2 linked regions of the Actinomadura luzonensis genome follow. The protein of the gene in region 1 binds, or shares a complex with, the protein of each later gene. Links are inferred from orthologs where the notes say so. Each region holds a gene or a part of one and is shown on either strand. Other genes may lie near its edges. The genes, in order: pcrA and uvrB.

Evidence for each region.
Region 2: the proteins of pcrA (region 1) and uvrB are in contact, whole or in part, in a crystal structure (PDB 7EGT), measured with the Thermus thermophilus proteins. The link is inferred for Actinomadura luzonensis from one-to-one orthologs. Residues at the interface, in WP_096412145.1 of Thermus thermophilus: His654, Arg656, Phe657, Gln666, Asp668, Glu669, Lys680, Arg681, Leu682, Ser683, Lys685, Tyr686, Ala687; in WP_096411307.1 of Thermus thermophilus: Glu23, Leu25, Arg26, Asp27, Gly28, Glu29, Arg30, Phe31, Arg55, Glu326, Asp327, Phe328, Glu379, Ser382, Gln383, His398, Gly400, Arg401.

The regions. Positions count from the first base shown.
Region 1 is NZ_JAKRKC020000003.1:545,897-553,042, reverse strand. The notes cover bases 2,918-5,892. They hold pcrA (DNA helicase PcrA), read right to left. Parts: upstream 5,537-5,892; coding sequence 3,299-5,536; downstream 2,918-3,298. Other genes in these bases: MF672_RS47580 (PIG-L deacetylase family protein), read left to right, coding at 5,673-5,892; MF672_RS47590 (L,D-transpeptidase), read left to right, coding at 2,918-3,235. Outside these bases: MF672_RS47605 (PspC domain-containing protein), read right to left, coding at 1-158; MF672_RS47600 (ATP-binding protein), read left to right, coding at 272-1,486; MF672_RS47595 (response regulator), read left to right, coding at 1,483-2,115; more of MF672_RS47590, read left to right, coding at 2,237-2,917; more of MF672_RS47580, read left to right, coding at 5,893-6,392; MF672_RS47575 (CPBP family intramembrane glutamic endopeptidase), read right to left, coding at 6,409-7,113. UniProt on the Escherichia coli protein: A helicase with DNA-dependent ATPase activity. Unwinds DNA duplexes with 3'-5' polarity. Translocates on single-stranded DNA with 3'-5' polarity. Initiates unwinding more efficiently from a nicked substrate than double-stranded DNA.
Region 2 is NZ_JAKRKC020000002.1:30,291-37,419, reverse strand. Bases 2,459-5,416 are described here. They hold uvrB (excinuclease ABC subunit UvrB), read right to left. Parts: upstream 5,015-5,416; coding sequence 2,903-5,014; downstream 2,459-2,902. Other genes in these bases: MF672_RS30235 (ABC transporter permease), read right to left, coding at 5,301-5,416; MF672_RS30240 (helix-turn-helix transcriptional regulator), read right to left, coding at 5,053-5,286; MF672_RS30250 (PepSY domain-containing protein), read right to left, coding at 2,459-2,817. Outside these bases: MF672_RS30270 (Uma2 family endonuclease), read left to right, coding at 1-34; MF672_RS30265 (hypothetical protein), read right to left, coding at 35-595; MF672_RS30260 (PadR family transcriptional regulator), read right to left, coding at 637-1,206; MF672_RS30255 (alpha/beta fold hydrolase), read left to right, coding at 1,265-2,026; more of MF672_RS30250, read right to left, coding at 2,149-2,458; more of MF672_RS30235, read right to left, coding at 5,417-6,155; MF672_RS30230 (ABC transporter ATP-binding protein), read right to left, coding at 6,152-7,066. UniProt on the Escherichia coli protein: The UvrABC repair system catalyzes the recognition and processing of DNA lesions. A damage recognition complex composed of 2 UvrA and 2 UvrB subunits scans DNA for abnormalities.

The sequences.
Region 1 (7,146 bases):
CCGAGGAGCAGCACGGCGAACGCCACCCGGAACACCACCGGGTCGATGCCCGTGTGCCGCCCGAGGCCCGCGCACACTCCCATGAGAATGCGCCCCTCGCCGCTGCGTCGCAGTACGGTGGGGGGAGCGGCCGGTTCCCTGGGCGGAGCTTCTGTCATGTCACCATCGTGGCCCCACCGGCCCGCCGCCCGCATCCGGGACACCCCTGACCCGACCCGGGGGTCGTTCCCTGATGCCCGGTTCGCCCCCGGCGTGTGACGATGACGGTGTTATGGCTGACCAGAAGACACTCGCCGAGCCGGGCACCGGCGGGGACGCGCCGTACCGGCGGATGATGCGCCCGATGGAGGGCCGCCTGCTCGGCGGGGTGGCCCAGGGGCTGGCCGCGCAGCTCAAGCTCGATCCCGTGGTGATCAGGCTGATGTTCGTGCTGCTCAGCGTGGTGGACGGGGTCGGCATGGTCGCCTACGCCGTGCTGTGGATGATCACGCCGCGGCAGCCGTACGAGGGGCAGCCGCCGCAGCGCGACTGGAGCCAGCTCGCCGCGTTCACCGCGATCGGGGTGGCGCTGGCCGCGTTCGGCTGGCTGACGGGGGCCTCGGCGGGCGGCATCGGCATGTTGCCGTTCGCGGTGGGCGGCATCGGCGCGCTGATCCTGTGGCAGCAGGCCGACCCGGAGCGCCGCAGGAGCTGGATGAGCGGGGCGGCGCTCAGCATCAGGAAGAACCGCGTGCGCACGCTGCTCGGCGTCGGGCTGGTGGTGATCGGCGCGGCCGGGTTCCTGTATTCGCAGGGCGAGCTGGCGCAGGCGCGGCCGGGGCTGCTGTTCACCGTGGTGGTGGTCGGCGGCCTGGCGGTCATCGCCGCGCCGTGGCTGGCCGGCCTGTGGAAGGAGCTCCAGCTCGAACGGCGGGAGCGCATCAGGCAGGAGGAGCGCGCCGAGGTCGCGGCCATGGTGCACGACTCGGTGCTGCACACCCTGACGCTGATCCAGCGGGTCGCGCACGATTCGCGCGAGGTGACCCGCCTGGCCCGCTCGCAGGAGCGCGAGCTGCGCAACTGGCTCTACCAGCCGGCCCAGGACGCCGACGCGACGGTGGCGGCGGCCGTGCGCCGGATCGCGGCCGAGGAGGAGGACGCGCACGGCGTGCCGATCGAGGTGGTGTGCGTCGGCGACGTGCCCTTCGACTCGGGCGGCCGTCTCGGTGCCATGATGAAGGCGGCCCGCCAGGCGATGGTCAACGCGGCGAAGTACTCCGAGAGCGCGTCGATATCCGTATATGCAGAAGTGGAGGGTGAAGAAGTCACGGTTTTCGTGAAGGATCGTGGCAAGGGCTTCGACCTCGACGCGGTGCCACTCGACCGGATGGGCATCAGGGAGTCCATCATCGGCAGAATGGAACGGCACGGGGGCTCGGCCCGGATCCGTACGGAGCCGGGCGAGGGCACCGAAGTGATGTTGACGATGAAGGTGGAGAAAGAATGACGCGCGTGCTGATCGTCGACGATCACCGGCTCTTCCGCTCCGGCGTGCGGGCCGAGCTGGGCGACTCGATCGAGGTCGTGGGCGAGGCCGAGGACGTCGAGTCGGCCGTCAAGGCCATCTCCGAGCTCCAGCCGGACGTCGTCCTGCTGGACGTGCACATGCCGGGCGGCGGCGGCCAGGAGGTCCTGCGCCGGGTGCTCGGCGCCGGGTCGCAGGTGCGCTTCCTCGCGCTGTCGGTCTCCGACGCCGCCGAGGACGTCATCGGCGTCATCCGCGGCGGCGCGCGCGGCTACGTCACCAAGAACATCAGCGGCAAGGAGCTGACCGACGCCATCCGGCGGGTGGCCGACGGCGACGCGGTGTTCTCGCCGCGGCTGGCGGGGTTCGTGCTGGACGCGTTCGCCTCCTCCGAGGCGCCCTCGATCGACCCCGAGCTCGACTCGCTGACGCAGCGCGAGCGGGAGGTGCTGCGGCTGATCGCGCGCGGGTACGCGTACAAGGAGATCGCCAAGGAGCTGTTCATCTCGGTGAAGACGGTGGAGACGCACGTGTCGTCCGTCCTGCGCAAGCTGCAGCTCTCCAACCGCCACGAGCTGTCCCGCTGGGCCACCGCGCGCCGCCTGGTCTGAGGCCGATTCGGCCCCATTTGGACCGTTACAGGATAGTTATCGTCAGGCTGCCTACGAATCACCCTTCTCAGTTGTCACACAGAGAGGTAGTAGATGAGCACTTAGTCCAGGAGTAACCCCCTTGAAGCGCGTCACCCGGATGATTCCGGCGTTGCTCGCACTGGTCGTGGCGACGGCCTGTGCGGCGGAAATCGCCCCCATCCCGCAAGGCCAGGCCATGGCCGCCCCTCAGACCCAGGCCGCCGTCCCCGTCGCGGCCACCACCACCCCGGCCGCCACCCCGGCCGCCGCGGCCAAGGCCCCGCGGAAGGTCAAGCTGGAGATCGCGGACATCACCCCCATGGGGGAGAAGACCGAGAAGGTGGGCGTCGGTTTCCCGATCATCGTCACGTTCGACCGTGACGTGAAGACCAAGGACCGCGCGACGGTCGAGGCCCTGCTGCAGGTGGAGTCCGACAAGCCCAACGAGGGCGCCTGGCGGTGGGTCTCGGCGCGCAAGGTCATCTACCGGACGAAGGCGTACTGGAAGCCGTACCAGAAGGTGCTGTTCACGGCGCGGCTGTCGGAGCTGCCCGGCAACACCGGCGGCAAGGACGTCTCCCGTCGCTTCGCCGTCGGCGCGCAGAACATCTCGCTCGTCGACACCAAGAAGCACGTGATGAAGGTCTACCGCAACGGCAAGCTGGCCAAGAAGATCCCGATCAGCGCCGGTCGCGGCGGGCTCATGCGCGGCGGCGTGGACGTCTACCTCACCACCAGCGGCACCCACCTCACCATGGGCAAGAAGTCCGTGGAGACCATGACCTCGTCCTGGATGGGCGTGACGGACCCGAAGGACCCCCGCTACTACAAGGAGGAGATCCCGTGGGCCGTGCGGATCTCCGACAGCGGCGAGTACGTCCACCAGAGCGCCGGCTACTACCAGTACCTCGGGCGCTCCAACCAGAGCCACGGCTGCGTCCGCGCCACCCCCGCCGGCGCCAAGTGGTTCTACAACCTCGCCCAGCGCGGCGACGTCGTCAAGATCACCGGCACCAAGCGCAAGCTGCAGTGGAACAACGGCTGGAGCTACTGGCAGCTCAGCTACAGCCAGTGGAAGAAGGGCAGCGCCCTCTCCTGACCCGGTGAGCGGTGAGGGGCGCGCCGTCGGCAGCTCCTGGACGCCGGCGGCGCGCCCCTTTCGTCACAGCTTCTCCAGCGGCGCGTACGCCAGCAGCAACGTCTTCTCCCCGCCGCTGCCGAAGTCGACCTTGACCTTGGTCCGCTCGGCCACGCCGTCCACCGACACCACCGTGCCCAGCCCGAACTGGTCGTGCGTCACCCGGTCGCCCGGCGACAACGACGGCACCTTGCGCCCGCCGGCCCCGCCGGCCCCGCCGCTCCTGGCCGGCGCCGGTCGCGCGGGCTCCCTGCGGGTGGCGGCGCTCCACGCCGACTTCTCCGGGTCCGTACGCCAGTCGATGAGCGCGCCCGGCACCTCGTTGACGAAGCGCGAGGCGGGATTGAACGACGGCGACCCCCACGAGCTGCGCACCGCCGCCCGCGTCAGGTAGAGCCGCTTCTGCGCCCGCGTGATGCCGACGTAGGCCAGCCGCCGCTCCTCCTCCAGCTCCTTCGGCTCGCCGAGCGAGCGGACGTGCGGGAACACGCCGTCCTCCATCGCCGTCAGGAACACCACCGGGAACTCCAGCCCCTTGGCGGTGTGCAGCGTCATCAGCGTGACGACGCCCTGGCCGCCGTCGGAGTCGGGGATCTGGTCGGCGTCGGCCACCAGCGACACCTGCTCCAGGAACTCCACCAGCGTGCCCTCCGGGTTGGCCTCCTCGAATTCCGAGGCCACCGAGATCAGCTCGTTGAGGTTCTCCAGGCGGGACTCGTCCTGCGGGTCCTCCGACGCCTCCAGCTCGGCGCGGTAGCCGGTGGCCACCAGCACCTCCTCGGCCAGCGCCGACGGCGGCACGCCCGCCGCCTTGGCCATCAGCTCCTCCAGCATCGCGACGAACTCGCGCACCGCGTTGAGCGAGCGCGTGGCCATGCCGTACGCCTCGTCGGCCCGGCGCAGCGCCTCCCAGTACGTGATGCGCTCGCGCGAGGCCAGCGCCTCCACCATCGCCTCGGCCCGCTCGCCGATGCCCCGCTTGGGCACGTTGAGGATGCGCCGCAGCGAGACCACGTCGCCCGGGTTGGCCAGCACCCGCAGGTAGGCCAGCAGGTCCTTGACCTCCTTGCGCTCGTAGAAGCGCACGCCCCCGACCACCTTGTACGGCAGCCCGGTGCGGATGAAGATCTCCTCGAACACCCGGGAGGCCGCGTTGGTGCGGTAGAAGACCGCCACCTCGCCCGGCTTGACGTCCTCCTCGTCGCTCAGCCGGTCGACCTCCTGGGCCACGAACATGGCCTCGTCGTGCTCGTTGTCGGCGACGTAGCCGACGATCTTGGGGCCGTCGCCCTGGTCGGACCAGAGGTTCTTCGGCTTGCGCGACTCGTTGCGGGCGATGACGGCGTTGGCCGCGGCCAGGATGTTCTGGGTGGAGCGGTAGTTCTGCTCCAGCAGGATCGTGCGGGCGTCGGGGTAGTCGCGCTCGAACTCCAGGATGTTGCGGATCGTCGCGCCGCGGAAGGCGTAGATGGACTGGTCGGCGTCGCCCACCACGCACAGCTCGGACTGGTCGGCCCCGGAGCGCACCTGCTCGCCGTCGGCCGTGCGCAGCTCGGGATGCCCCACCAGCTCCCTGATCAGGACGTACTGGGCGTGGTTGGTGTCCTGGTACTCGTCGACCAGCACGTGCCGGAAGCGCATCCGGTAGTGCTCGGCGACCTCCGGGAAGAGCTGGAACAACGTCACCGTGTTCATGATGATGTCGTCGAAGTCCATCGCGCCGGCCTCGGTCAGCTTCAGCTGGTACGACTTGTAGGCCTGCGCGAGCGTCTTCTCCAGGTGCGAGCCCGCCTTGTCGAGCGCCGTCTCGTAGTCGATCAGCTCGTTCTTGAAGTTGCTGACCTGCGCCGAGAACGAGCGCGGCGGGTAGCGCTTGGGGTCGAGGTCCATCTCGCGGCAGACCATCGCCATCAGCCGCTGCGAGTCGGCCTGGTCGTAGATCGAGAAGCTGGAGGGGAACCCGAGCCGCTTGGCCTCGCGCCGCAGGATGCGCATGCACGCGCTGTGGAACGTCATCACCCACATGGCCCGCGAGCGCGGCCCGATGAGCTTGTCGATGCGCTCCTTCATCTCCTTGGCGGCCTTGTTGGTGAACGTGATCGCCAGGATCTCGCCCGGGTGCACGTCGCGCTCGGCCAGCAGGTAGGCGATGCGGTGGGTGAGCACCCTAGTCTTGCCCGACCCCGCTCCCGCCACGATGAGCAGCGGGCTGCCATGATGGATCACGGCCTCGCGCTGCTGCGGGTTGAGGCCGTCGAGCAAGGGGTGGTCAACAGAGACTTGGGTCGGCACCCACCTAGGTTAAGACGCTCCACCGACAAACGGCGCCCGGAATGCCGTCCGCCGGGTGCCGGTTCTCCTCCTCAGGAGAACGATTGTCGAGCTCGGAAGGAGAGCCATGCTGCCGGAGGCCGAGATCAACCGGGTGCTCGTCGTCACCGCGCATCCCGACGACGTCGACTTCGGCTCGGCGGGGAGCGTGGCGCTCTTCGCGGACCGGGGCGTGGAGGTCACGTACCTGCTGGTCACGGACGGCGACGCGGGCGGCAACGAGCGCACCCTGGACAACACGGGCATGGCCGAGCTGCGCCGCGCCGAGCAGCGCGCCGCCGCCAAGGCGGTGGGCGTGACGGACGTGCGCTTCCTCGGCTACCCCGACGGTCAGGTGGTGCAGTCGCTGGAGCTGCGGCGCTCCATCGCCCGCGTGATCCGCCAGGTGCGTCCCGACCTCGTGCTCACCCACCACCCCGACCGCAACTACCGCTTCATCGCCCCGAGCCACCCCGACCACCGCGCCGTCGGCGGCGCCACCCTGGACGCCGTCTACCCCGACGCCCGCAACCCGTACGCCTACCCCGAGCTGCTGCTGGAGGAGGGCCTGGAGGCGTGGACCGTCCGCGAGGTCTGGCTGACCGGCGGCTCGTCCCCCGACCACTGGGTGGACATCACGGACGTCATCGACCGCAAGCTCGCCGCCCTTCAGGCGCACGTGAGCCAGGTGGCGCACGTGGAGGGGTTCGCCGAGAACGTCAAGAGCCGCTTCGCCGCCTGGGCCGAGCAGGCCGGCCTCGGCCCCGGCCGCTACGCCGAGGCCTTCCAGGTGGTCTCCACGGCGTGACCGCGCCGGACTGCGCTCACGCCGCTCCTGTGACCTCCTTCTTCTTCTTCCCGGCAATCCTGGCGAACAGGTAACCCAGGGAGTTCGTCGACAGATGCAGCATCACGGGCGTCAGCAGGCCGCGGCGCCGCCGCAGCTCGCAGAACAGCACGCCCGCCGCCGCCGTCGACACCACGCTGCCCGCCACCACCCGCGCCGTGTCCAGGCGCCCGGGCGCCTCGCCCGCGGTCAGGGCGCCGAGCGCGGGGTTGGCCCGGGCCATGTCAACGGCCGGCAGGATGTGCCACAGCCCGAACAGCGCCGAGGACGTGGCCGTGGCCGCCACCGTGCCGTGCCGGCGGCGCAGCATGGCGTACAGGGCGCCCCGGAAGCCGACCTCCTCCAGCAGCACCGTGCCGAGCGGCACCTGGACCAGCGCCTCCTCCAGCACGCGGGCCCGCGACAACGACAGGGCGCGCTCGTCGTGGAACAGCGGCCGCGTCCGGGGCAGCGCGACCCCGGCCGCGTAGACGGCGGCCACCGCCGCCGCCAGCGCGCCGCCCGCGATCGCGCCGCGGCGGCCGTGCTCGAACCCCATCTCCTGCCACGACAGGCCGGACCTGCGCGCCATCGCGACGAGCGCGGCCGTGGCGAGCGTGGACGTCAGGGGGCCCAGGCGGGGGGCGACCTTGTTGTTCAGGATGTTGGCGGCGGCGAGCACGGCTACCGAAGGGAGGATCACCCCTGCAGGCTACGTCGCCCGCCGTGCCGGACG
Region 2 (7,129 bases), on another replicon or contig:
CATCGACCTCGACCTGAGCAAGGCCGCCGACTAGTCAGCCGCGCCCCCACGCGCCGTACACCAGCGCCGCCAGCTCGGCCTCCGACGCGCCGTCGTTGGCCGCCGCCTTGGTGGCCTGGGCCTGAGCCCTGGTCGGCAGCAGGCCGTCCAGCAGCACCGGCAGGGACAGGCGGCGCAGCAGGACCTCCGGGGCCGACACGCCGTCCGGCCGGCGCGTGACCGCGACGTTGACCCGCAGGGCGTGCTCGTTGCCCGGCGGCACGCCCGGCCGGTCGATCTCGACGGCGGAGTAGCGGAAGCCGTCCGCCAGGTTGCAGGAGGCGCAGGTGGCCGGGCCCCGGCTCAGCCGTCCGCCGCACTCGGGGCAGGTGAGCCGGTCGTAGGCGGCGTCCACGACCCGCCACGGGTGCTTGTCGGGCTCCTCCGCGACCATCTCGGCGATCAGCCGCTCGTCGGGCGGCGCCGGCGTGCCGAACTCGCGCTCCAGGTAGGCCCGCCAACCCTCCTCGACGATCGCGTCCACCAGGCCGGCGCACCGCTCGCAGGCGGGCGCCCCGGCGGGCTCCCAGTGCTCGCACGCCCCGCATCGCCGCATGGGCGGCACGCTACAAGCCCGCCCGCGCCCGCCGCACCCGGTTATCCGCCCTCGTGAAGCCCCCGCCCGCCCGTCTGGCGCGCGGGCCGGCGCTCCAGCTCAGCGATCGTGTCGCGGAGCCAGGCCAGCTCGGCCTGGCTCGTGGCGTGCGCGATGACGAGCAGGCCCTGCCGGAACGGGTCCGCGAACTCCTCGGCCGCCATCGGCCGCTCGCCGTCGTAGAAGAAGCTGGTCGGCTCCTCCAGGAACGCCAGCCGTCTCCGCAGCACGGCGGCCTGCGCGCACGGGTCGTCCAGGTGCCGCAGGAAGGCCAGCAGCGTGAACCACCGGTTCTCGTCGCTGAGGTCCAGCTCGGCCGGCTCGCGCAGCCGCCGCTCCAGCTCCTGCCGCCCGTCCTCGGTCAGGTAGAGGACGCGGCGGGGCGCGGCGGCGGCGCCCGGCTCGTCCTTCCTGGTCACCCAGCCGGCCGCCGCCATGCGCTTGATCGCCGGGTAGAGCGTGCCGTCGGCCACCGGGCGGACGTGTCCCGTCAGGGCCGCCACCCGTTTACGCAGCTCGTAGCCGTGCAGCGGCTGGTCCCTGAGGAACCCGAGTATCGCCAGCTCCAACATGACGACGATCATACCTCGGAGCCGATGTATATTGGCCCCGATACATGAGGAGACCGTCATGCACGATGCCATCGTCCACCCCAGCGGTGCCCGCATGCGCTGGGTCGAGCTGCCCGGGCCGGACCCGGTCCGGGTCTACGTCCACGGCCTCGGGGCCACCTCGGCCCCCTACTACGCGGAGGTCGCCGCCCACCCGCTGCTGGCGCGCCGCCGCTCCCTCCTGATCGACCTGCTCGGCTTCGGCATCAGCGACCGGCCGCTCGAGTTCCCGTACACGCTGGAGGCGCACGCCGACGCCCTCGCCGAGGCCCTGGGCAAGGCGGGCGTCTCCGGGGCGTCGCTCATCGCCCACAGCATGGGCGGGGCCGTGGCGATCGTCCTGGCCGCCCGCCATCCGGGGCTCGTCGCCGGCCTCGTCCTCGTGGACGCCAACCTCGACCCCTATCCCCCGCTCCCGGTGCCGCCGGGCGGCAGCGGCATCGCGAGCTACGGCGAGGAGGAGTTCGTCACGTCCGGTTGGAAGGAGGTGCGCGACCGCGTGGGGCCGCACTGGTGGTCCACCATGCGCCTGGCCGACCTGCGCGGCCTGCACCGCACCGCCGTCAGCCTGGCGCGGGGCACCGACCCCACCATGCGCGACCTGCTCACGTCACTGCCCGTCCCCCGGACGTTCCTGTACCCGGACGGTGACCCGCCGCGCGACCTCGAGGGGCTGCGGGCGGCGGGCGTCCGGACCCTGGCCATCCCGGAATCGGGACACAACATCATGCTCGACAACCCGGACGCCTTCGCCCACACCCTCGCCGAGTTCCTCCCCTGAGCACACCCGCCGGCCGGCGACGCCCCTCCGCGACGCAGCGGCCCGAGCCCAGCCGGCGCGGTGGTGCCGGAGGCCCGCTGCCCGCCCGGGGCGGGCGGCAGCTCTCGACGGCGAAAGCGAGCTCAGCTCGGCGTGGCCGGGCTCGGGCTGGAGGCCGCGCTCGTGGCGCTGGTCGTGGTCGCGGCGCCGGTGACGGCGTCGACGGCGACCTCGTGCTTGGTGCCGTTCGGGACGACCACGTCGGCCTCCCAGACGGGCTTGCCGTGCTCGGTGTCCAGGTTGAGCTCGGTGATGCGGCCCTCCGGGACGGTGGCGGCGACCTTGTCGAGTGCCTGTGCGTAGTCGACCTTCACCGCGTCGGCCAGTTTGCGGTGCTCGGCCTTGTCCTCGGCGTCGTCGTCCTCCAGGCTGGGGCCGGCGACGATCTTGCTGCCTGAGATGTCCATCTGGTGCTCGGTGCCGTCGCGGTCGATGACGTGAGCCTCCCAGCGGGTGCCGTTCTCCTCCAGCTCGATCGAGACCAGGGTGGAGCCGGGCACGGCGGCGAGCGCGGCCTGGGCGGCCCGCTTCAGGTCGCCCGCCCCCACGCCTGGCGAGGGGGAGGACGTGCCGGGAGACGTGCCGGCGGGAGCCCCCGAAGGGACGCCTCCCGTCGGGGACGGTGGCTGGGCGGCCAGCCGTTCCATGCCGTGCGCCTCGTGCGCCTCGTGCGCCTCGTGCGCCGCGTGCCCGCCGCAACCACCGGCCAGCATCGCGGCACCGGCCAGGACCCCCGTGAGCGTCTTGTTCATGCCGTTCCGCTGCCCGCGCCGGAAGGCTCCATTCCCGCAGGCAGCCGCCCCGCCGCAGGCTCGTGGGCGGGGCGGTGGACGGGGGTCAGTGGACGCCGGCCTCGCGCATGTCGCGGAGCTCCCGCTTGAGCTCCTTGATCTCGTCGCGCAGCCGGGCCGCCACCTCGAACTGCAGGTCGGCCGCCGCCTGGTGCATCTGCTCGGTCAGCGACTCGATGAGCGACTCCATCTGGGCCCGCGGCATCTCGCCGGCGATCGCCTTGGCGTGCTGGCCGGCGGCTCTGGCGGCGAAGCCGGGCACCGGGGCCTTGCCGCGCGACTGCTGCCGGCCGCCCCCGCCGAGGAGCTTGTCGGTGTCGGCGTCCTCGCGCTGCAGCGAGTCGAGGATGTCGGCGATCTTCTTGCGCAGCGGCTGCGGGTCGATGCCGTTGGCCTCGTTGTAGGCGATCTGCTTGGCGCGGCGCCGGTTGGTCTCGTCGATCGCCCGCTCCATGGACGGGGTGACCTTGTCGGCGTACATATGGACCTGTCCGGACACGTTACGGGCGGCCCGGCCGATCGTCTGGATGAGGGACGTCTCGGAGCGCAGGAAGCCCTCCTTGTCGGCGTCGAGGATGGCCACCAGCGACACCTCGGGCAGGTCGAGGCCCTCGCGCAGCAGGTTGATGCCGACGAGCACGTCGAACTCGCCGCTGCGCAGCTCGCGCAGCAGCTCGATGCGGCGCAGCGTGTCGACCTCGCTGTGCAGGTAGCGGACCCGGATGCCGAGCTCCAGGAGGTAGTCGGTGAGGTCTTCGGCCATCTTCTTGGTGAGCGTGGTGACGAGGGTGCGCTCGTCGCGCTCGGCCCGCTCGCGGATCTCGTGGACCAGGTCGTCGATCTGCCCCTTGGTGGGCTTGACGACGATCTCGGGGTCGACCAGGCCGGTCGGGCGGATGACCTGCTCGACGACGTCGCCCTTGACCCGCCCCAGCTCGTACGGCCCCGGCGTGGCCGACAGGTAGACCGTCTGCCCGATGCGCTCCAGGAACTCCTCCCACTTCAGCGGCCGGTTGTCGAGCGCCGACGGCAGCCGGAAGCCGTGGTCGACCAGGGTGCGCTTGCGCGAGGCGTCGCCCTCGTACATGGCGCCGATCTGCGGCACGGTCTGGTGGGACTCGTCGAGGACCAGCAGGAAGTCTTCGGGGAAGTAGTCGAGCAGGGTGTTGGGGGCGCTGCCGGGGGCGCGGCCGTCCATGTGGCGCGAGTAGTTCTCGATGCCGGAGCAGGTGCCGATCTGGCGCATCATCTCGATGTCGTACGTCGTGCGCATCCGCAGCCGCTGCGCCTCCAGCAGCTTGCCCTGCCGCTCCAGCTCCGACAGCCGCTCGGCCAGCTCCGCCTCGATGCCCGCGACGGCGGCGGCCATGCGCTGCTCGCCGGCGACGTAGTGGGAGGCGGGGAAGATGTAGAGCTCGTCGTCCTCGGTGATGACCTCGCCGGTCAGCGGGTGCATCGTGGACAGCTTCTCGATCTCGTCGCCGAACATCTCGATGCGGACGGCGAGCTCCTCGTACTTCGGGATGATCTCGATGGTGTCGCCGCGCACCCGGAAGGTGCCGCGGGTGAAGGCGAGGTCGTTGCGCGTGTACTGCATGTCGACCAGGCGGCGCAGGAGCTGGTCGCGGTCGACGTCCATGCCGACGCGCAGCCGGGCCATGCGGTCGACGTACTCCTGCGGGGTGCCGAGGCCGTAGATGCACGAGACCGAGGCGACCACGATGGTGTCGCGCCGGGTGAGCAGCGAGTTGGTGGCCGAGTGGCGCAGCCGCTCGACCTCGTCGTTGATCGAGGAGTCCTTCTCGATGTAGGTGTCGCTCTGCGGGACGTACGCCTCGGGCTGGTAGTAGTCGTAGTAGGAGACGAAGTACTCGACGGCGTTGTTGGGCAGCATCTCGCGCAGCTCGTTGGCGAACTGCGCGGCGAGCGTCTTGTTGGGCTGCATGACCAGCGTGGGCCGCTGCAGCCGCTCGATCAGCCAGGCGATCGTGGCGGTCTTGCCGGTGCCGGTGGCGCCGAGCAGGACGCTGTCCTTCTCCCCGGCCTTGACGCGGCGCTCCAGCTCGGCGATGGCCGTCGGCTGGTCGCCGGAGGGAGTCATCTCGGTGACGACCTCGAAGGGCGCCACCTTCCGCTGCAAATCTGTGACCGGACGCATGCTGCCACTGTAGGCGGCGCGACCGACAGAAACGGACGTCAGGCGGAGCGCTCGCCGATGCGCGGGAAGGGCGTGGTCGAGAACACCACCTCCACCGGCACCTCGAAGTACCCGGCGATCCTCAGGGCCAGGTAGAGGCTGGGGCTGTACTCGCCGCGCTCCAGGTAGCCGACGGTCTGGTAGTGCACGCCGAGCGCGTCGGCGAGCTGCCTCCTGGTCACGTTCCGCTCGGCGCGCAGCAGGGCGATGCGGTTGTAGACGGTCTCGCTCATCACCGCGTATCTTCTCAGCCGACCCGCTGCATCGCGCGGTGGCGGCGCTCCTCCATCATCGACCCCGACTCGCGCCTGGCCATGCGGCGCAGGATCGGCGGGGCGGCGAGCAGCGCGGCCACGGCCCAGGCGGCGAGCACGAGCGTGGTCTGCGCGGGGCGCCAGGAGCCGCCGATCTCGGCGGCGGCGGCCGCGTCCGGCAGCAGCGCGGAGCGCATGCCGAGGCCGAGCCAGTAGACGGGGAAGACCTGCGCGAGCCCCTGCAGCCAGGCGGGCAGCGCCGCGATCGGGTAGAAGACGCCGGAGACGGCGGTGAGCCCGCCGACGGTGAGCATGGACAGCCCGGCGGCGGTCTGGGGGCTGGTGGCCAGCGAGCCGACGATCGCGCCGAGCGGCAGCGCGAACAGCAGCCCGAGCAGGGTCGTCCAGGCGACGGCGAGCCATCCGCCCGGCCCGGCCGAGGTCAGCCCCGGCACGAGGAGGAGCCCCGCGACGAGCATGACGAGGACGCCGGCGGCGGTGTTGGCCGACACCGACACGACCCGGGCCACAAGGTAGCCGACCATGCCCTGCGGCAGGGCCTTGACCCGCAGCAGGGTGCCGTCCTCGCGCTCGACGGCGAGCGCCGCGACCCCGCCGGTGACGCCGTGCAGGGCCACGGACATGCCGATCACGCTCGGCAGCGTGGCCGCGGCCAGCGAGAACGTGGTGCCGGGCACGACGGAGCCGCGCTGGAGGAAGATCACCACGACGACGGCCGCTGTGGTGACGACGTCGAACCACAGCTCCTGCGGGTTGCCGATGTGCTGCTTGAACTCGATCCAGCCGCGGGCGGCGCCCAGCCGGACCGCGTGCGCGACGGGGTTCACGACTCCTCCCGCTGCACGATGGCCATGTAGGCGTCCTCCAGGCCGGCGCGGCGCACCTCCAGGTCGCCGACGGCCGTGCCGTGCTGCGCGAACAGCTCGCGCACGAAGCCGGTGGCGTCGTCGGTGGCGTGGACGAAGTGCTCGCCGTCGCGGCTCCAGCGCACCTGGGCCTCGCGGGAGAACGCGCGGGTGAGCCGGTCGGGGCTGCCGTCGGCGACGATGCGGCCGCCGGCCAGGATGAGGATGCGGTCGGCCAGCTTCTCCGCCTCGTCGAGGTCGTGCGTGGTGAGCAGGATCGTGGTGTCGTCGAGGTCGGACAGCCGGTGGACCAGGTCGTGGAAGTCGCGCCGCGCCTTGGGGTCGAAGCCGGCGGTGGGCTCGTCGAGGAAGAGCACCTCGGGCCGGCCGACGATGCCGATGGCGACGTCGAGGCGGCGCCGCTGGCCGCCGGAGAGCCGGCTGACGCGCTGGCCGGCCTGCTCGGCCAGGCCGACCGCGGCGATCAGCTCGTCGGGGTCGAAGGGCGGCCGCGCCGGGTCGGCGTACGGCTCGTAGTAGCGGGCCAGGTGCGCGAGGAGCCGGCGCACCGGCCAGCGCCCGTGGTCGCGCCACGACTGCAGCACCACGCCGAGCCGGGCCCGCCAGCGCTCGTCGCCGCGGACCGGCTCGGCGCCGAGCACCCGGACGTGCCCGGCGGAGGGCGCGCGGAAGCCCTCCAGGATCTCGATCGTCGTGGTCTTGCCCGCGCCGTTGGGGCCGAGCAGGACGACGACCTCGCCCGGCCGGACGGTGAGGTCGACGCCGCGCAGGACCTCCTTCGTCCCGTACGTCATCCGCAGCCCGCGCACCTCGATCGCGGCCCCCGTGTCCACCTCGCCAGGGCGGAACGTGAGCTCCCTTAACGCCCCCATCGACCCTCCAAGTAGTAGGACTACTACATAAATAGCACACCTACTACAGACCACAACACATCT